Regions from separate parts of the Pseudomonas sp. St316 genome, predicted to be linked through region 1. Evidence: predicted binding sites of a transcription regulator. Region 1 holds the regulator's gene; each other region holds the start of a gene.
The links. The regulator sigma-54, encoded in region 1, starts transcription at its own class of promoters, with help from an activator protein. The targets are predictions, from matches to a motif close to ANTGGCATNNANNTTGCTNT.

Region 1 (6,770 bases):
GTGTCCTTGAACTGGCCCGCGACTCCGACGAACTTGGCCGACGCTCGGGCATGCAAACCCAGCTTGTTGATGATTTCAATTTCCTGAGCAGGCATCGCGATGTGAATCCTTTAGCTGAGGTCGCGGTGGCGAACCTGGACGTTCTTCAGGGATTGTTGCAGGAGCTGACCCAGGCGTTCGGTCAGGTAGACGGAGCGGTGATGGCCGCCGGTACAGCCGATGGCGATCGTGACATAGGCACGGTTGCTCGCCGCAAAGCGGGGCAGCCATTTGAGCAGGTAGCTGGAGATGTCCTGGTACATTTCCTCGACATCCGGCTGGGCGGCCAGGTAGTCGATCACCGGTTGGTCGAGCCCGGACTGCGCGCGCAATTCCGGTTTCCAATAAGGGTTGGGCAGGCAACGCACATCGAACACCAGGTCGGCGTCTACGGGCATGCCACGCTTGAAACCGAACGACTCCACCAGGAACGCCGTGCCCGGCTCGGGTTGGTTGAGCAGGCGCAGCTTGATCGTGTCACGCAACTGATACAGGTTCAGGTGCGTGGTGTTGACCTTCAGGTCTGCCAGATCGGCGATCGGCCCCAGTAGCTGGCTTTCATCCTCGATGGCTTCGGCCAGGGAGCGGTTGGCATTGCTCAGCGGGTGGCGCCGGCGGGTTTCGGAAAAGCGCTTGAGCAGTGTCTCTTCATCGGCATCCAGGTACAGCACGTCGCACTGGATATGCCGGCTGCGCACTTCCTCGAGCAGTTCAGGAAAACGCGACAGGTGGCTTGGCAGGTTACGCGCATCGATGGACACCGCCACCAGCGGCTGCGCCAACTCGGTGTGGATCAGGGCGCGCTCGGCCAGTTCCGGCAGCAGGCCGGCGGGCAGGTTGTCGATGCAATAGTAGCCGCTGTCCTCAAGCACGTTGAGGGCCGTGCTTTTACCGGAGCCGGAGCGGCCACTGACAATGATCATGCGCATTTTTTAATGACCGTTCTGCTCGTCCAGGACAACCTGGTACAAAGCTTCGTTACTCGGTGCGCTGCGCAGTTTTTCGCGCACTTCCTTGCGGTCCAGCATGCTGGCAATCTGGCGCAGCAGCTCAAGGTGCGCATCGGTCGCTGCCTCCGGTACCAGCAATACAAAAAGCAGGTCGACCGGGGCGCCGTCGATGGCGTCGAAATCTATAGCGGTTTCAAGGTGCAACAGCGCGCTGATCGGCGCGGCACAACCCTTGAGACGGCAGTGGGGAATGGCGATGCCGTTGCCAAAACCGGTGGAACCGAGTTTTTCACGGGCAACGAGGGCCTCGAAGACGTCCTGCATTTCCAGATCCGGCACCTCGCGGTGGATCAGGTTGGCAATGTGTTCGAGGGCTTTCTTTTTACTGCCGCCCGGCGCGTTCACTTGGGAACGGCCGGGGGTCAGGATGGTTTCTAGTCGGATCATGGATTGGGGGGGTTAACGACCGGTTGCGCCCTGGAGGAGGCTCTGGGTCTTTTCCTTATGCTTTTTGAGTTGGCGATCCAGCTTGTCGGTCAGCAGGTCAATCGCGGCATACATGTCTGTGTGCTCTGCGTTGGCGACCACTTGTCCGCCGGGAATATGCAGCGTGGCTTCGATTTTCTGCAGCAGCTTCTCGACGGTCATCGTGACTTGCACGTTGGTGATCTTGTCGAAATGCCTCTCCAATCGGTCGAGCTTTTCGCCGACGTAGATGCGCAGGGGTTCGGTCACTTCCAGTTGGTGTCCACTGATCTTGACTTGCATACAGCTTCTCCTTCGTTGCCAGTGCATAAAGCGGCAGGCAGAAATGCCTGCCACTGGAACGCTGTGGCGTGGCCTGTTACATCAACCGCTTGCGTTCGCTCGAAGGCGCGATCCCGAGGGATTCGCGGTATTTGGCGACGGTACGGCGGGCCACCTGAATGCCTTGTGCCTCCAGTAAACCAGCGATCTTGCTGTCACTCAACGGCTTTTTCTGATTTTCCGCAGCCACCAGTTTTTTGATGATCGCGCGGATGGCCGTGGACGAGCATTCGCCGCCTTCGGAGGTGCTGACGTGGCTGGAGAAAAAGTATTTCAATTCATAGATGCCCCGAGGGGTATGCATGAATTTCTGGGTGGTTACCCGGGAAATCGTCGACTCGTGCATGCCCACCGCCTCGGCAATGTCATGCAGGACCAACGGTTTCATCGCTTCATCGCCGTACTCCAGGAAGCCGCGCTGATGCTCGACGATCTGGGTGGCCACTTTCATCAGGGTTTCGTTGCGGCTTTGCAGGCTCTTGATGAACCAGCGCGCTTCCTGCAACTGGTTGCGCATGAAGGTGTTGTCGGCGCTGGTGTCGGCGCGCTTCACAAAGCCGGCGTACTGGGCGTTGACCCGCAGCTTGGGCATCGACTCCTGGTTGAGCTCCACCAGCCAGCGATCATTGTGCTTGCGCACGATCACGTCGGGGACCACATATTCGGGCTCGGTGGATTCGATCTGCGAGCCGGGGCGCGGATTGAGGCTCTGCACCAGTTCGATGACCTGGCGCAGCTCATCTTCCTTGAGCTTCATGCGACGCATCAGTTGGCTGTAGTCGCGGCCACCCAACAGGTCGATGTAATCGGTGACCAGGCGCTTGGCTTCGGCCAACCAGGGTGTCTTGGCGGACAACTGGCGCAGTTGCAGCAACAGGCATTCGCCCAGGTTGCGGGCGCCGATGCCGGCTGGTTCGAACTGCTGGATGCGATGAAGGACGGCTTCGATCTCGTCCAGCTCGATGTCGAGCTCGGGGTCGAAGGCCTCGAGGATTTCCTCGAGGGTCTCGTCCAGGTAGCCCTGGTTGTTGATGCAATCGATCAGGGTCACGGCGATCAGGCGATCGGTATCGGACATCGGCGCCAGGTTCAACTGCCACAGCAGATGGCTTTGCAGGCTTTCGCCAGCAGAGGTGCGGGTGGTGAAGTCCCACTCGTCGTCATCGCTGCTCGGCAGGCTGCTGGCGCTGGTCTGGTAGACGTCGTCCCAGGCCGTGTCCACCGGCAGTTCGTTGGGGATGCGTTCGTTCCATTCGCCATCCTCGAGGTTGTCCACCGTCGGGGCGGTTTCCTGGTAGGCCGGTTCAGGGATTTCGGTGTTGGTCTTCTGCTCGACGTTGTCGGCCAGCGGGTCGGTGTTGTCGAAGTCGTCGCCTTCTTCCTGGCGTTCGAGCATCGGATTGGACTCCAGGGCCTCCTGGATTTCCTGTTGCAGGTCCAGGGTCGACAATTGGAGCAGGCGGATGGCCTGTTGCAGCTGCGGTGTCATCGTCAGCTGCTGGCCCATTCTCAAGACTAGCGATGGTTTCATGGCAGGGGCTTAACACCTTATTCGCCGGCGCACATGCGCCATCCACTACAGGGCGCCGAGGCGCCAAACTTAAGCAAATTATATGCCTGAAACTGAAGTGTTTGCCTAGAGCGTCGCCATAATAAAATTAAACGACGCTCGGGCAATTCGCCAGACACTTGTGCTTACAGGCGGAACTCATGGCCCAGATACACTTCCTTGACCAGGTCATTGGCCAGGATGGCTGCCGAATCGCCTTCGGCGATCAGTTGGCCGTCGTTGACAATGTAGGCGGTTTCGCAGATATCCAGCGTCTCGCGCACGTTGTGGTCGGTGATCAGCACGCCGATCCCCTTGGCCTTGAGGTGATGGATGATCTGCTTGATGTCGCCCACCGAGATGGGGTCCACGCCGGCGAACGGTTCGTCGAGCAGGATGAACTTCGGTGCGGTGGCCAGGGCGCGGGCGATTTCCACGCGACGGCGCTCGCCACCGGACAGGCTCATGCCCAGGTTGTCGCGAATATGACTGATGTGGAATTCCTGTAGCAGGCTTTCCAGCTCCTGGCGACGACCGGCCTTGTCGAGTTCCTTGCGGGTCTCGAGGATTGCCATGATGTTGTCGGCAACCGACAGTTTGCGGAAAATCGACGCTTCTTGCGGCAAATAGCCGATACCTGCCTTCGCCCGACCGTGCATTGGCTGGTGGCTGACATCCAGGTCGTCGATCAGCACGCGACCCTGATCGGCCTGGACCAGGCCGACGATCATGTAGAAGCAGGTGGTCTTGCCCGCGCCGTTGGGGCCGAGCAGGCCGACGATCTGGCCGCTGTCGATGGACAGGCTGACATCGCGCACGACTTGACGGCTCTTGTAGCTCTTGGCCAGATGCTGAGCTTTCAGAGTTGCCATTACTGGGCCTTCTGCTCGTCGGTTTTCTTTTTCGGTTGGATCACCATGTCGATCCGCGGACGCGACTCGGTCACCTTGCTGCCGGTGGCGCGACCGGCGCTGGCGAGTTTCTTGTTGGTGTCGTAGACGATTTTCTCGCCTTGGGTCACGTTGTTGTCCTTGTCGACGACCTTGGCGCGGTCGATCAGGACCACGCGATCCTGGGAGGCGTGGTACTGGATGGTGATCCCGTAGCCCTGCACAGGCTTGGTATCGCCTGCGGTTTGCAGCTGCTCGAAATAGGCCAGGTTGCCCACCGAGGTGACTACGTCGATGTCGCCGGACGGGGTGCGGGTGATGGTCACGGTATTGCCGGTGACCTTCATCGAGCCCTGGGTGATGATCACGTCGCCTTTATAGGTGGCGACGCCATTCTTGTCGTCGAGCTGGGCATCGTCAGCCTGGATGCGGATAGGCTGGTTGCGGTCGTCGGGAAGAGCCCAGGCGCTCGCGCTTCCCAGTGCTGCGCCCAGACTGAGCAAAATAGGGAGGGTTTTAGCGAGCTTCATACTGTCCTCTTACGTTCGATAGCAGGTGTATCCTGCTTTCCTTCAAATACGCTTTCATTCCCGTGCCGGTCGATACACCCCCAGCGCCGTCGATTCTAACGGGTTGCTCGGTCTGCGCATATTGTTGCTGTGGGAACACGGTCATGCGCGTGCTGGTGATGATGGTCGTACGGTTTTTCTCGTCGGTTCGGGCAACGCGCACCGAGTCGATCAGTTCCACTTCGGTGCCGCCGGAATTGACCTCGGCGTGCTCGCTCTGCACATGCCACGGAAATTCGGTGCCGCGGAACATGTTCAGGTCGGGCTTGGTGACCAGCGTAATGTCAGTGGCCTTTACGTGGTCGACCTTGTCGGACGTCATCTCGTATTGCACTTTACCGTCGGGCAGGTACTGCAGGGTATGCGTGTTGGTCGCGTACCAGTCGATCTTTTCCTCGACCTGGGCCGCAGGCTGGTCGAGAAACCGTTCAGGGCTGATGTTCCAGTAGCCCACCGCAGCAAAAATCGCCGCGATACAACCGAACACCACAATGGTGCGAATCTTCTTGCTCAGCATAAATGGCTCACAGGTACGCGGCGTTGGCCGCTTCGAGGCGGCCCTGGGCGCGCAGGATCAGTTCACAGAATTCGCGGGCCGCACCTTCACCGCCTCGCGCTGTGGTGACGCCGTGGGCGTGCTCGCGGACGAAGCTGGCCGCGTTGGCGACCGCCATGCCCAGGCCGACCCGGCGAATCACGGGCAGGTCTGGCAGGTCGTCACCCAGGTAGGCCACCTGTTCATAGCTTAGGTTGAGTTGACCCAGAAGCTCGTCCAGCACCACCAGTTTGTCTTCGCGCCCCTGGTAAAGGTGTGGGATGCCGAGGTTCTTGGCGCGTCGCTCGACCACTGGGGTCTTGCGGCCGCTGATGATAGCGGTCTGCACGCCGGCAGCCATCAACATCTTGATGCCTTGGCCGTCGAGGGTGTTGAACGTCTTGAACTCGCTGCCGTCTTCAAGGAAGTACAGGCGACCGTCGGTCAGTACGCCGTCGACATCGAACACCGCCAGCTTGATGGCTTGGCCGCGTTGCAACAGGTCTGTGTTCATTTACATGACTCCCGCACGCAGCAAATCGTGCATGTTCAGGGCGCCCACCGGACGGTCTTCGTCGTCGACGACCACCAGGGCGCTGATCTTGTGGTCTTCCATGATTTTCAGGGCCTCGGCGGCGAGCATCTCGGCGCGGGCGGTCTTGCCGTGAGGCGTCATGACTTGCTCGATGGTCGCACTGTGGATGTCGATGGTGCGGTCCAGGGTGCGGCGCAGGTCGCCGTCGGTGAAGATTCCCGCGAGCTTGCCGTCGGCCTCCAGGACCACCGTCATGCCCAGCCCCTTGCGGGTCATCTCCATGAGCGCGTCCTTGAGCAGCGTGCCGCGCAGCACTTGCGGCAACTCCTGGCCTGCGTGCATCACATTTTCGACTTTCAGCAGCAGGCGACGGCCGAGGGCGCCACCGGGGTGGGAAAAGGCGAAATCTTCCGCGGTGAAGCCGCGGGCCTCCAGCAGCGCCACGGCCAGGGCGTCGCCCATGACCAATGCGGCGGTGGTGGAGGAGGTCGGTGCCAGGTTCAGCGGGCAGGCTTCGTGTTCGACATGAACATTGAGGTTCACTTCGGCGGCCTTGGCCAGCGGCGAGTCCGGGTTGCCGGTCATGCTGATCAACTGGATGCCCAGGCGCTTGATCAGCGGCAGCAGCGTGATGATCTCATTGGTGGAGCCGGAGTTGGACAGGGCCAGGATGACGTCGTCCCGGGTGATCATGCCCATGTCCCCGTGGCTGGCTTCGGCCGGATGGACAAAAAAAGCCGTGGTGCCGGTGCTGGCGAGGGTGGCTGCGATCTTGTTGCCGATGTGCCCGGACTTGCCCATGCCGACCACGACCACGCGGCCTTTGCTGGCCAGAATCATCTCGCAGGCGCGTACGAAATCAGCGTCGATATGGGGCACCAAGCCTTGCACGGCTT
Region 2 (6,770 bases), 3.3 Mb from region 1:
GTCCTTGCGGGTGCTGACGCGGCCGGGGGACTTGATCGCCGCCGAGTCGCCGACCTATTACGGCTTGCTGCAACTGGCGGACCTGTTGGGTCTCAAGGTCATCGAGATCCCCAGCGACCCGGTCACCGGCATGAGCCTGGAGGCCTTGCAGCTGGCGGCCAACCAGTGGTCGATCAAGGCGCTGGTGCTGACCACGCGCCTGAGCAATCCTCTGGGCGGCACCATGCCGGAGGAGCGGCAAAAGCAACTGCTGCGCCTGGCGTCGGACTTCGACATCCAGATCGTCGAAGACGATATCTATGGCGAGTTGATGTTCGAGCAGGGGCGTACCAAGGCCCTCAAGGCCTACGACCGGTTGGATCGGGTCATCTACTGTTCGAGTTTTTCCAAGACGTTGTCGCCGGGGGTGCGCATCGGCTGGATGATCGCGGGGAAATTCCAGCAGGAAATCCAGCGGCTCCAGACCTTCAGCACTCATTCGGCGTGCAGCGTCACGCAGATGGGGATTGCCGCGTACCTGGAAAACGGCGGCTACGACCGGCACTTGCGCTATATCCGTCAGGAGTACCGCAAGAACCTCAGCGCCTTTCAGTTGGCGGTGCAGCAGTACTTCCCCGAAGGCACGCAGATGAGCCGTCCCACTGGGGGCTTCATCCTGTGGGTCAGCCTGCCGGGGCGGGTCAATACCCAGGAGTTGCATGTGCGGGCGTTGCAACAAGGCATCAGTATCGCGCCAGGGCTGATTTTCAGTAACACCGAGCAGTTCAACCACTGCATTCGCTTGAACTGCGGCACTCCCTGGAACCGTGAGGCGGAGCGGGCCTTGATGACGCTGGGGCTATTGGCCACTCAATTGTGCCAAGAGACGGCCAACGGATTTCTTTAGGCATCAGCGGCTTAGCTCGATGTGCTTGTCAGCGCCTCATTATCAGGCGAGCATGGGGGTCCTTGCCGTTACTGCCGTTGTTTCTATGAAAGCCATTGTTCCTGCTGCCTGGGTTTTGATCGGCCTGTTAAGCGCCTTCCACATGGGGGGCGTCGTCGCGGCAGCCCCAGCGCAGGAAAAACCGACCGCCAGCGCCACGAAGGATGCGCCGAAAAAAAACGCAGTGGCCAAGAAGCCTTCTGCCAAGAAGGCGGCACCCGCGAAGAAGAAACGCGCGCCCATCGCCTCCAAGAGCAAATCCGCCCACGAGGTCGCCAAGACCCCATTGCCGCCGGCCAAGCTGGATTTGAGCCTGCCTCAGGAGATGGTCGAGAAACTGCAACCACCGGGGAAGGTGGTGCAGTCCAAGCGTGAGCCGCTCTTGCCGTCGATGTTCGGCGAGAAACCCGGGCCGTTTCAGCTCAATGGCCGTTTGTTGAGCAATGAAATGCAGCTGCCACTGCGCAATCAGGAGCGCAATGAGGTGGAAGGCGCGGCGCTGGACTTCGAATTCAAGCAATAAACCTTCGGCAGGCCTGCAGTTCGTCGCTGACCATTCGGTCATCCCACCTTGGGCAAAAAAACACGCAGACGGTAATTTAAAACGAGTGTTTTAGCCGTTACTCTGTGTTCTGTTACTAACCATTACCTGTCGTGAGGATGTTGTCGTCGTGAAATGCCGTGAAGGCTGTGGCGCCTGTTGCATCGCCCCCTCCATCAGCTCACCTATCCCTGGCATGCCCCAAGGCAAACCGGCGGGAGAACGTTGCGCGCAATTGTCGGTCGATAACCTGTGCCGGATCTTCGGCCAGCCGGAGCGTCCGGCAGTGTGCTCGGCGTTCGAGGCCGATATCGAGGTTTGCGGCAGCAGCAGTGAAGAGGCCATCCGGCTGATCGGTTGGTGGGAACAAATCACGGCAGCGTAATGAGTCAATGAACGGATCCTAACTGAACGAACTTGGACAATAAGGAAAAGAACTATGGGTTCGCTGCATCGTATGGCTGTGTTGTGTGGGTTGACCGTATTGCTGGCAACGGCCACCGCTCAGGCAGAGGATTGGCAGGTTGCCAAGGAAAAGGACGGTATCAAGGTTTCCCTCAGTGAGGTGACGGGCTCCAAATACAAGGCCTACCGTGGCGTGACGGTGATGAAAACCACCATGGCCAAGCTGCGGGCCCTGCAGGAAGACGTTCCCGGCGCCTGCGCCTGGATTCATGAATGCAAGAGCCAGAAACTGCTCAAGCACGAAGGTAATCAGAGCTGGACCTACACCCGGTTCAACACGCCATGGCCGGTGACGGCTCGGGACTCGGTGCTGGAAGTCACCACCGAGGAGGGCGCCGATGGCAGCCTGACCCGCAAGCTCAAGGGCGTGCCGAAATACCTGCCTGAAGAGCAAGGGTTCGTGCGAGTGACCCAGGTTGACGGTTTCTGGAAGTTCACGCCAAAGGGCGCTGACCAGATCGAAGTGACCTACCAGGTCCACACCGAACCAGGGGGGGACGTACCGTCCTGGCTGGCGAACAAGTTCGTGGTGGATGCGCCGTTCAACACCTTGAAAGCCCTGAAGGAACGCGCCGAAAACTGATCGGCCACGGCTTCATACCTGGAGACCGCCCCTGAGGCGGTCTTTTCATGTGTGCCGTCCAGACGCCCGGGGGAACGATTGTCCGGCCCTCAATGTCGAGATAAAGGTAAGCCAGGCCCTGAATTGATCAAGGAGACACCGATGCAAAAGTGGGAAATCACTTTCGTGGATGATCATGGCGAAGCCATCGCCGAGCAGTTCGACTACGAGCAGGAGCCTACGATGGAGCAGGCTGCACAACTGATTCGCGAAAAATTGCTGCCCGTTTCCGCCCAACTGGACCTCAACGACCTGGAAGGTCGCACTGAAGATCCCACCGTCAAGAACCTCAAGTCCCAGCACAGTATCGAAATCATCAGCATTACACCGATTTCATGAAACGGTGGCTGGTCTCGCTTGGCAGTGGCCACCACTTGCGGCTACTCTGCAACTGAGATCAGCGAAAGGATCGCCAAGGTCCGGTCTTGTCAGCTACATGCTTGTGTCCCGACGGTCATTTGATGCCGTATCGCTTGCAGCCTTGAGGCTTCACGCACGGGAAGACGGAAAGTCTATCCATCGGTTCTAGGAGGACGTTTCATGAGCACAGCCTATCAAGAAGACATCAGCACCAGCGTATTGCGCCGCATGAAAGAAGGCGGTTTCGATTTTTCCCGATTCCATCCCATTGAGTTCTACGCCATTTTCCCGGACGAGGAGCGGGCGCGCAGGGCGGCAGGTCATTTTCGGGGAGAGTCGTTGAACGCGCAGATCAGTGCACGGGACGACGGGGCTTGGTCATTGGAACTGAGCCGGGTGATGTACGCCACTTACGATGACATTGGCGACTTCGAGCAAGACTTTGAGGCAGTCGTCGAACCCTTGGGTGGTGTGATCGAGGGCTGGGGTGTCAAGCAAGAGATCCGACGCCTGCAGGCCTGACAGTTACTCACCGCAACCACAGCAACGGCTGACCTTTGTGTCGGCCGTTTTCATGTCTGTGAGCTCACCGGGAATCCCGGTGGGAGCCGAGCTTGCTCGCGATGGCGGCTGCACTGCCACCCTTATTCCCCGCTGACACACCGCAATCACTTCCCCAGGTTTTGTACCTAACTGTATCCAGATCAAGCTGCGTCGTTTTTCCGTGACTATGCTCAGCAGAGCGACGCCCCTGCGTCGCAATGAAGCGGGGGGCAGCGGGGCGCGGGCATTTGCTGCACTACAAAAGTGCACGGCCTGTTGGAGGAGAATCCAACCCGTTGATCATAAAGCGTTTATGCCGATGGCACGGGGCTTGCGAAGCCTTGCTGCCAGGGTGACAAGGAGTACGGCATGATCCGCAGCGGTTTTGATGAAATGTACGATGCCAGCGGCCAGGTCCGCCCGCATTACCAGGCGTTTGCCCGCTGGCTGGCTGAAACGCCTGACGAGCTGCTGGCGCAACGCAGGCGCGAAGCCGACCTGTTGTTTCATCGTGCTGGCATTACGTTCACGCTCTACGGGGACGAGCAAGGGACCGAGCGCCTGATCCCTTTCGACACGATCCCGCGCAGCATTCCGGCCAGTGAATGGCGGGTGGTCGAACGCGGCTGCATCCAGCGGGTCAAGGCGCTGAACATGTTCCTGGCCGACCTCTACCATGAACAACGGATCATCCGGGCCGGGATCATCCCCGCCGAACAGGTGCTGGCCAACGAGCAGTACCAACTGGCGATGCAGGGGCTTGATCTGCACCGTGACATCTATGCCCACATTTGCGGTGTCGATCTGGTTCGCGACGGTGACGGCACGTACTACGTGCTCGAAGACAATCTTCGTACGCCCAGCGGCGTCAGCTACATACTCGAAGACCGCAAGATGATGATGCGCCTGTTCCCCGAACTGTTCGCCGCCCAGCGCATCGCCCCCATCGACCATTATCCGAACCTGCTGCTCGACACCCTGAAAAGCTCCAGCCCGCTGGACGATCCCAGTGTCGTGGTGCTCACGCCGGGGCGTTTCAACAGCGCGTTCTTCGAGCACGCGTTCCTGGCCCGGGAGATGGGCGTGGAGTTGGTGGAAGGCGCCGACCTGTTCGTGCGCGATGACAAGGTGTTCATGCGCACCACCGACGGCCCAAAAGCGGTGGATGTGATCTACCGTCGCCTCGACGACGCGTTCCTTGACCCACTGGCCTTCAATCCGGACTCGATGCTCGGGGTGCCGGGCCTGTTGTCCTCCTACCGTTCCGGCAACGTGGTGCTGGCCAATGCCATCGGCACGGGTGTGGCGGACGACAAGTCGGTGTACCCGTTCGTCACCGACATGATCCGTTTTTACCTGGACGAAGAGCCGATCCTGAAGAACGTCCCGACATGGCAATGTCGTAATCCTGCCGAGCTGTCCCACGTATTGGCGAATCTTCCCGACCTGGTGGTCAAGGAAACCCAGGGCTCCGGCGGTTATGGAATGCTGGTGGGGCCGGCCGCGACGACGGCGCAGATCGATGCCTTTCGCGAGCGGATCAAGGCCAAGCCGCACGCCTACATCGCTCAGCCGACGCTGTCGCTCTCGACCTGCCCGACCTTTGTCGAAAACGGTATCGCCCCGCGCCACATCGACCTGCGGCCGTTTGTGCTGTCGGGGCGCGAGACCCGCGTGGTGCCTGGCGGGCTGACGCGGGTGGCGCTGCGCGAAGGCTCCCTGGTGGTGAATTCATCCCAGGGCGGTGGGACCAAGGACACTTGGGTCGTTGAGGATTGAGGAGCTGCCATGCTGAGTAGAACCGCCTCGGACCTGTACTGGATGTCGCGCTACCTGGAGCGCGCGGAAAACCTCGCACGGATGCTCGACGTCAGCTATTCGTTGTCACTGATGCCCCAGGACGGGCGTGGCGACGGCCTGCACGAGCTGGCCATGCCATTGCTGATCACCGGCACGCTGGATGATTACCTGGAGCGACACGGTGAGCTGCACGCCGAACGCCTGCTGCATTTCTTTGCCCTGGAAGCAGCCAACCCGGCCAGTATCTACAGCTGCCTCGGCGCCGCGCGAGCCAGTGCCCACGCGGTACGTGGGCGAATCACCGCCGACATGTGGGAGAACATCAACGCCACCTGGCTGGAAATTCGCGGTATCGCCGAGCAAGGCTTGAATCGCTACGGCATGAGCCGTTTCTGTGAGTGGATCAAGGAGCGATCCCACCTGTTTCGCGGTGCAACCTACGGCACCATCATGCGCAACGACGCGTTCCGCTTCATTCGCCTGGGGACCTTCATCGAAAGGGCCGACAACACCCTGCGCTTGCTCGACGCCCGCTACGAAATGGCCGGTGACCAGGCCGACACGGTCAGCGATGGCACGGCCCACGCGTATTACCAATGGAGCGCCTTGTTGCGGGCCTTGTCGTCCTTCGAGGCCTACACCGAGATCTACCGTGACGCCCCGGGCTCTCGCCATGTGGCTGAGTTGCTGCTGTTGCGCGCCGATGTGCCGCGTTCGCTGCGCGCCTGTACCGAAGAAATCAACCAGATCCTCGCGAGCCTGCCGGGCACCAACGGTCGGCAGGCACAACGGTTGGCGGCGGAAATGGACGCACGCCTGCGCTACACCGGCATCAATGAAATCCTCGACGGGGGCCTGCATGCCTGGCTCACCGAATTCATCCCACTGGTCCGTGAACTGGGCAATGCCATTCACAGTTCCTACCTGGAGGTCATATGAGACTCTCGATCAGCCATGAAACGGCCTACCACTATGAAGATCAGGTGCGCGCCAGCATCCAGTACCTGCGCCTGACGCCCCACGACAGCGAACGCCAGCATGTGCTGAGCTGGCAGCTGGATTTGCCACGGCCGGTGCGGGCGCAGCTGGACCCGTTCGGCAACATCCTTCACGTACTGACCCTGGACGAACCCCACGAAACGGTCATCATCGGCGCCCGCGGACAGGTGGATATCGATCCGTCGCGTGAAGCCGAGCACGAGAGCCAGTCAGCGCTGCCGTTCCTGCGCTTCACCCGGTTGACCGAGGCGGACGAGGCCCTTCGAACCTTCGCCGCGCAGCAGTGCCAGCAGCGTCGCGATCGCACGGCGCTGATCGACCTGATGCACGGGCTGAACCAGCACATGATCTACACCCCCGGCACCACTGAGGTGGAGACCAGTGCGGCCCAGGCTTTCGCCGGTCGTAGCGGGGTGTGCCAGGATCACACCCACGCCTTCCTCGCCTGCGCCCGCAGCCTGGGGGTGCCGGCGCGGTATGTCTCGGGGTATCTGTTCAGCGAAGAGAGCGAACAC
Region 3 (6,770 bases), 650 kb from region 1:
AAGGTTCAAGCGCTTTCTTGCACCGGGTGGTCGCTGCTTCGTGCTGGTGCCCAATGGCGAGTCCCTGCATCGGCGGTTCGGTCATGCTGCCGGACTGCTGGACGACATGATGGCGTTGGGGCGTGGCGATCTGGAACTGGGCCATGTGCGCAGCTATTCGCTACAAACCTTGACCGCTGAACTGGAAGCCGCCGGGCTCCAGGTGGTACGCAAGGAAGGCGTGTTCCTCAAGCCATTCACCACCGGGCAATTGAAGGAACTGAACTTGAATGCGGACATCATCCAGGGCATGTGTACCGTGGGCATTGATTACCCAGAGCTCAGTTGTGCGCTGATGCTTGAAGCGACCGTCCCCAGCCATGAAAAGCCTGGTAATCGGAAGCACGTCGGTCATCGGCAAGGCTGTCGCCGGGGAGTTGTCGCGCTATGGCCAAGTCAAGTTGGCCGGGCGCAGGGCCGCCGATATCGTCTTTGACCTGGGCAGCCCGGTGCCTTGCGCGGTCGACGAGCACTTCGACATCGTCGTGCTGGCCGCTGCCGATTTTGGCGGCCGTCAGCCCGATGACCTGGTTCGCGCCGAGCTGGTCAACAGCGTCGGTACATTGGCTGCCTGCCGTCTGGCCGAACAATGCGGGGCGCGCCATTTTATTTTGTTGTCGTCGCGTTCGGCTTGCGACCAGGAGACGGATCCTTACTTCGGCATCTACTCGCTGTCCAAGCGCCATGCCGAGGAAGTGGCCAGCCTGTATTGCCAAGAGCGCGGCATGGCGTTGAGCATCCTGCGCATCAGTCAGGTCTACGATAGCGGCGAGCAGTGCAGGCCTCACCAACCCCTGCTCTACGCCATCGCCGACAAGGCGCAGATGGGGCAAGCCGTCGAGCTGTATGGCAGCAACGATGCCAGGCGCAACTACCTGCACCTGAGTGACCTTGCCGTGGTCTGCGCGCGGTTGGCAGAGCGGGGCATTGCTGGCTTGTACAACTGCGGCCATGCCGAGTCTCCCCGTCTTTCCGAAATTGCCCAGGCCGCATTCGAGGCGTTTGGCACGCCGGTGGATGTCCGCTTCCTGCCGGAAAAAAACGATATTCCCGATCTGCCTCCCTTTGACTGTGCGCATGAGCTGTACGAGCGAATAGGTTTTACTCCGCAAATAGATGTTCGCCGGGGTTTTGAGCTGATGAGAGTGCACCGGGAGCATCTGTCATGAAGACCGTCATGGTGACTGGCGTAGGTGCCATCATGGGTTATGGCCTGCTCAAGTCGTTGCGTGCCGCGTCCCCCTCTGTTCGCCTGGTCGGCACTGATATCTACGACGATGCTGTCGGTCGCGGCTGGTGCGATGTATTCGTACAGGCCCCATTGACCGCTGTCCCGGAGTACGGCCAGTGGCTGGGCGACACATTGGCCAGGCACAAGGTTGATCTGCTTATCCCCGGATCGAACAGGACGTCCATTGGCTGTCGGACAACCGAGCGTTGTTGGCGACATTTGATTGTCAGGTCGTGCTCAACAACCAGGAATTGATCGACCTTTCCAAGGATAAGTGGGCAATGGACCAGGCGCTGGTTGCGCTGGGGGATACCAGCCGTATTCCCAGCCTGCTGTCGGGGGATTTTCGCTCGCTCACGGCGGCTTTGGGCCTGCCGTTTCTGCTCAAGCCGCGTAGAAGCTACGCCTCCAAAGGGCTGGTCTGGGTTCGTGAGGAGCGCGACTTTACGCCTCACGCGGCACTGCTCGGTGATTACCTCATGGCGCAACCTATCATTGGCAGCGCGGCCGACGAATTCACCGTGGCGGCGTTTGGCGATGGCAGCGGCGACACCGGTCCGATCATCGCCTTCCAGCGCAAGCTGGCCTCAGACGGTTCCACCGCCAAGGCTTGGGTGTATCAGGATGATTCGCTGGATCAGGTGGTTGGCAGGCTGTGCCGCGCCTTCAAACCGGTGGGGCCGACCAACTTGCAGTTCCGTCGTGGCATCGACGGCTCCTGGAGCCTGCTCGAGATCAATCCGCGAATATCCTCGACCAGTTCGATACGTCGCGCATTTGGCTACAACGAGGCGGCCATGTGTCTGGATCATTACCTCGACGGCAAGGCACCGGGCCGACCTACCCTTCGGAGTGGTTTCGCTGTTCGTTATATAGAGGACTTCATTGTCTATGATCGGGATCATTTCTGACGTACATGGCAATTACAGCGCCCTGCGGACAGTGCTTGACAAGCTTGATGAGCTGGGTGTGTCGCAGATTATCTGCCTGGGCGACACGGCTGGTTATTACAGTCAGGTCAATGAGTGTTGCGAGGCCCTGCGCGAGCGAAACATCTTCTCTGTGATGGGCAATCATGATTGGTATCTGGCCAGGAACGAGCGATGCCCGCGTTCCAATAGCGCCAATGCCTGCCTGGACTATCAACAAGGCATCATCACTGCGCAGAATCTGGCCTGGCTGGGATCGCTCCCGGAGCGCTCGACCCAGCATGAATTAAGCATCGTCCATGGCGGCTGGAACGATCCTCTGGACGAATATGTTCGACCCTCGCAAACGTATTTCGAGCCGTTGCCTGGCCGCTATTTCGCATCAGGTCATACCCATGTCCAGTACTTGTGGAGTGGCGAGGGCAAGGTCTATTGCAACCCCGGTTCAGTTGGTCAGCCGCGTGATGGTGACGCTCGGGCCGCTTTCGCGACCTGGGACGGTGAAACCTTCGCCCTGCATCGGATTGAATACGATATTGATGAAACTCAACAGGCCATGAAGAGGGCCGGATTTACCCCGTACTTCTACGAAAATCTAGAGACCGGTAGTCAGATCGGTGGGCGGATCAGTGCGGTTTGAGGTTTTGCGCTATGCGCCACTAATGTCCATGCCCACCCAGGGAAGTTTGCTATGAGCAACGAAACGATACTCTTCAATCGCCCGTATATGACCGGCAAAGAGCTGGATTACATCGCCCAGGCCAAATTCGGCAACATGCTCGCCGGTGATGGTCCGTTCACCAAGCGTTGTCACCGCTGGCTGGAGTCGCACACGGGTTGCAGCAAGGCATTGCTGACCCACTCCTGTACCGCTGCGCTGGAAATGGCCGCCTTGCTGCTGGACATCCAGCCTGGCGATGAAATCATCCTGCCTTCCTATACCTTTGTCTCCACGGCCAATGCATTTGTGTTGCGTGGCGCGGTGCCGGTTTTCGTCGATATACGTCCTGACACCTTGAACCTGGACGAGCGCCTGGTCGAGGCGGCGATCACAGCACGGACCAAAGCTATCGTGCCTGTCCATTACGCCGGGGTGGCCTGCGAGATGGACACTATCCTGGCTATTGCACGCAAGCATGGGCTGGCGGTGGTTGAAGACGCCGCGCAAGGGGTGATGTCAGCCTATAAAGGCCGAGCCTTGGGCAGTATCGGGGACCTTGGGGCATTCAGTTTTCATGAAACCAAGAACGTGATCTCGGGGGAGGGCGGGGCTTTGCTGGCCAATGACCCTGCAATGGCACTGCGAGCCGAGATCATCCGGGAAAAAGGTACCGATCGCAGTCGATTCTTCAGGGGCGAGGTGGACAAATACACCTGGCAAGAGGTGGGCTCCTCGTTTCTGCCTGGAGAAATGACTGCAGCGTTCCTCTGGGCGCAGTTGGAAGAAGCGCAAGCCATCACCCATCGCCGCCTGGCGATCTGGGACCATTACCATGCCGCCTTGGCGGGGCTTGAGCAGCAAGGGTTGCTTCGTCGTCCGATCGTTCCTGAAAATTGCCAGCACAATGCGCACATGTATTACGTGCTCCTAGCCCCGGGCGTGGAGCGCCAGGCTGTTCTCGAGGCACTCAAGAGCCACGCAATCTATGCGGTGTTCCATTACGTGCCGCTGCATTCATCCCCCGGTGGAGCGCGCTACGGGCGTGTGCATGGCGCAATGGATATTACCGATGGTTATTCCGAGCGGCTGTTGCGTTTGCCGCTATGGCTTGGTCTATCGGCAGATCAACAAGACCGGGTGGTAGATGTGCTCGGCGGTGCTTTGGCAGCCCTTGCCACTTAGCGGCATAACACCGCCGGTTTTTCGACTTCGACACAATTGCGCATTAGCCTCCGCACCCCCCAGAGCCCTTTGTTTTCCGGGCCTGGGCCCGCCAGAAAAAAGTTGGTCTGCAAATTGCTTAAGACTGTGCAACACAGCAGTGGGCGGCAAACGTCCGGCATGCAGAGGAACGACAGTGGACAAGTACCTTTATGTGGCAATGACCGGCGCCAGCCAGAACGCACTGGCACAGCGGGCTCATGCCAACAACCTGGCGAACATCTCCACCAACGGCTTTCAGAAAGACCTGGAGCAGGCGCGCTCGATGCCGGTGTTCGGCGACAGCTTTCCGGCGCGGGCCTTTGCCCTGTCCGAACGGCCTGCGACTGATTTCACTCCGGGTGCGCTGGTGGAAACCGGTCGTGACCTCGACGTCGCGGTGAGCGGGCCGGGCTGGATGGCCGTGCAGAACCCCGACGGCGGTGAAAGCTACGTGCGCACCGGCAGCCTCAATGTCGACGCCCTGGGCGTGTTGCGCGCCGGCAACGGCATGCCGGTGATGGGCAATGGTGGTCCGATCGCCGTGCCGCCAGAGCAGAAAATCGAAATCGGCCAGGACGGCACCATCAGCATCCGCGCCATGGGCGAAGGCCCGCGGGTGATGGCTGAAGTGGACCGCATCAAGCTGGTCAACCCGGACCTCAAGAACATGACCAAGGGCCTGGACGGTTCGATCCGGACCAAGGACGGCCAGCCGGCGCCCATCGACGCCAACGTGCAGTTGGTGTCGGGTTTCCAGGAAGCGAGCAACGTCAATGCCGTGGATGAGATGACCTCGGTGCTGGCCCTGGCCAAGCAGTTCGAGCTTCACGTCAAGATGATGAACACCGCCAAAGAAGGCGACGAGGCCATGGCTCGGGTCTTGCAGATCTAACCATTAACTAAAGCGTCGCGCCGAAAAACAGGCGTACGAGGAGAATCGAATGCTTCCGGCTCTATGGGTTGCCAAAACAGGTCTGTCCGCCCAGGACACCAACCTGACGACCATTTCCAACAACCTGGCGAACGTTTCGACCACGGGTTTCAAGCGTGATCGCGCCGAGTTCCAGGACCTGCTGTATCAAATAAAACGCCAGCCTGGCGCCCAGTCGACCCAGGACAGCGAACTGCCGTCGGGCCTGCAAGTGGGTACCGGTGTACGCATTGTCGGCACGCAGAAAAACTTTAACGCCGGCAGCCTGCAAACCACCGAGCAGCCGCTGGACATGGCCATCGACGGTCGCGGTTTCTTCCAGATCCTGCAGCCGGACGGCACCACGTCCTACACCCGTGACGGTACCTTCCACCTCGACTCCAACGGCCAGATCGTCAACGCCAGCGGTTTCGCCCTGGAGCCGGCCGTCATCATCCCGAACGATGCCCAGACCTTTACCGTGGGCCGTGACGGCACCGTATCCATCACCGTGGCGGGCAACCCGGCCGCCCAGGTGATCGGCAACCTGCAGACCGCCGACTTCATCAACCCGGCCGGCCTGCAAGCGGTGGGCAACAACCTGTTCCTGGAGACCGCTGCCAGCGGCGCGCCGCAGATCGGCACCCCGGGCCTGAACGGTTTCGGCACCACGCTGCAGAACACCCTGGAAACCTCCAACGTGAGCACGGTTGAAGAGATGGTCAACATGATCACCACCCAGCGCGCCTACGAGATGAACTCCAAGGTGATCTCCACCGCCGACCAGATGCTTTCGTTCGTTACGCAGAATCTGTAATCACTTCTATAGGGCGGCCTCAAAGCCGCCTGCAACACCGAGAGGTAGGGTCATGAAACGCTTTGTATTTGTACTGGCACTGAGTGGAGTCACCGCGCTCGCCGGCTGCGTCGGGCCAACTCCCAGGCCCAATGACCCGTATTACGCCCCGGTGTTGCCGCGCACGCCGTTGCCGGCTGCGGCCAACAATGGCTCGATCTACCAGGCCGGTTTCGAACAGAACCTGTACAGCGACCGCAAGGCCTTCCGGGTCGGTGACATCATCACCATCACTCTGAATGAGCGGACCCAGGCCAGCAAGAACGCCAACTCGCAAATGGACAAGACCAGCAACACCAGTGTCGGCCTGACGTCGTTGTTCGGTTCCAGCCTGACCACCAACAACCCGATCGGTGGCAACGACCTGAGCCTCAACGCCGGGTACAACTCTGATCGGGCCACCAAGGGTGACAGCAAGTCCGGCCAGAGCAACAGCCTGACCGGCTCTATTACCGTGACCGTCGCCGATGTGTTGCCCAACGGCATCATCGTCGTGCGCGGCGAGAAGTGGCTGACGCTCAACACCGGTGACGAGCTGGTGCGCATCGCCGGCATGGTTCGCGCCGACGACATCGCCACCGACAACACCGTTTCCTCGACCCGTGTGGCCGATGCGCGCATCACTTACTCGGGCACCGGTGCCTTTGCCGATGCGAGTCAGCCGGGTTGGTTCGACCGTTTCTTCCTCAGCCCGAAGTTCCCTTTCTAGGTGGCCCAGTTGAATCTTAAGCAGCTGTTGATCGGTGCCCTGGTGATGTCCGCGGCCTTTAGCGCTCAGGCCGAGCGTTTGAAGGACATCGCCAGCATTTCCGGCGTGCGTTCCAACCAGTTGATCGGCTATGGCCTGGTCGTGGGGCTGAACGGTACCGGTGACCAGACCACCCAGACCCCGTTCACCCTGCAGACCTTCAACAACATGTTGTCGCAGTTCGGCATCAAGG

Region 2: the regulator sigma-54 is predicted to act here: its motif matches at 3,775-3,794, upstream of KI237_RS09630 (circularly permuted type 2 ATP-grasp protein).
Region 3: the regulator sigma-54 is predicted to act here: its motif matches at 4,144-4,163, upstream of KI237_RS22170 (flagellar basal body rod protein FlgF).

The regions. Positions count from the first base shown of each region.
Region 1 is NZ_AP021901.1:5,630,601-5,637,370, reverse strand. Features, by position in the region: gene KI237_RS25270 (HPr family phosphocarrier protein) at 1-95, opposite strand, end outside; gene rapZ (RNase adapter RapZ) at 111-968, opposite strand; gene ptsN (PTS IIA-like nitrogen regulatory protein PtsN) at 972-1,436, opposite strand; gene hpf (ribosome hibernation-promoting factor, HPF/YfiA family) at 1,449-1,757, opposite strand; gene KI237_RS25250 (RNA polymerase factor sigma-54) at 1,834-3,327, opposite strand; gene lptB (LPS export ABC transporter ATP-binding protein) at 3,492-4,217, opposite strand; gene lptA (lipopolysaccharide transport periplasmic protein LptA) at 4,217-4,765, opposite strand; gene lptC (LPS export ABC transporter periplasmic protein LptC) at 4,752-5,321, opposite strand; gene KI237_RS25230 (KdsC family phosphatase) at 5,329-5,853, opposite strand; gene KI237_RS25225 (KpsF/GutQ family sugar-phosphate isomerase) at 5,854-6,770, opposite strand, start outside.
Region 2 is NZ_AP021901.1:2,115,292-2,122,061, forward strand. Features, by position in the region: gene KI237_RS09600 (aminotransferase-like domain-containing protein) at 1-886, shown strand, start outside; gene KI237_RS09605 (translation initiation factor 2) at 972-1,448, shown strand; gene KI237_RS09610 (YkgJ family cysteine cluster protein) at 1,597-1,851, shown strand; gene KI237_RS09615 (START domain-containing protein) at 1,906-2,514, shown strand; gene KI237_RS09620 (hypothetical protein) at 2,656-2,892, shown strand; gene KI237_RS09625 (ribonuclease E inhibitor RraB) at 3,094-3,435, shown strand; gene KI237_RS09630 (circularly permuted type 2 ATP-grasp protein) at 3,826-5,235, shown strand; gene KI237_RS09635 (alpha-E domain-containing protein) at 5,245-6,195, shown strand; gene KI237_RS09640 (transglutaminase family protein) at 6,192-6,770, shown strand, end outside.
Region 3 is NZ_AP021901.1:4,979,152-4,985,921, reverse strand. Features, by position in the region: gene KI237_RS22195 (class I SAM-dependent methyltransferase) at 1-475, shown strand, start outside; gene KI237_RS22190 (NAD-dependent epimerase/dehydratase family protein) at 360-1,208, shown strand; gene KI237_RS22185 (ATP-grasp domain-containing protein) at 1,480-2,181, shown strand; gene KI237_RS22180 (metallophosphoesterase family protein) at 2,162-2,839, shown strand; gene rffA (dTDP-4-amino-4,6-dideoxygalactose transaminase) at 2,891-4,042, shown strand; gene KI237_RS22170 (flagellar basal body rod protein FlgF) at 4,218-4,955, shown strand; gene flgG (flagellar basal-body rod protein FlgG) at 5,005-5,790, shown strand; gene flgH (flagellar basal body L-ring protein FlgH) at 5,843-6,538, shown strand; gene KI237_RS22155 (flagellar basal body P-ring protein FlgI) at 6,584-6,770, shown strand, end outside.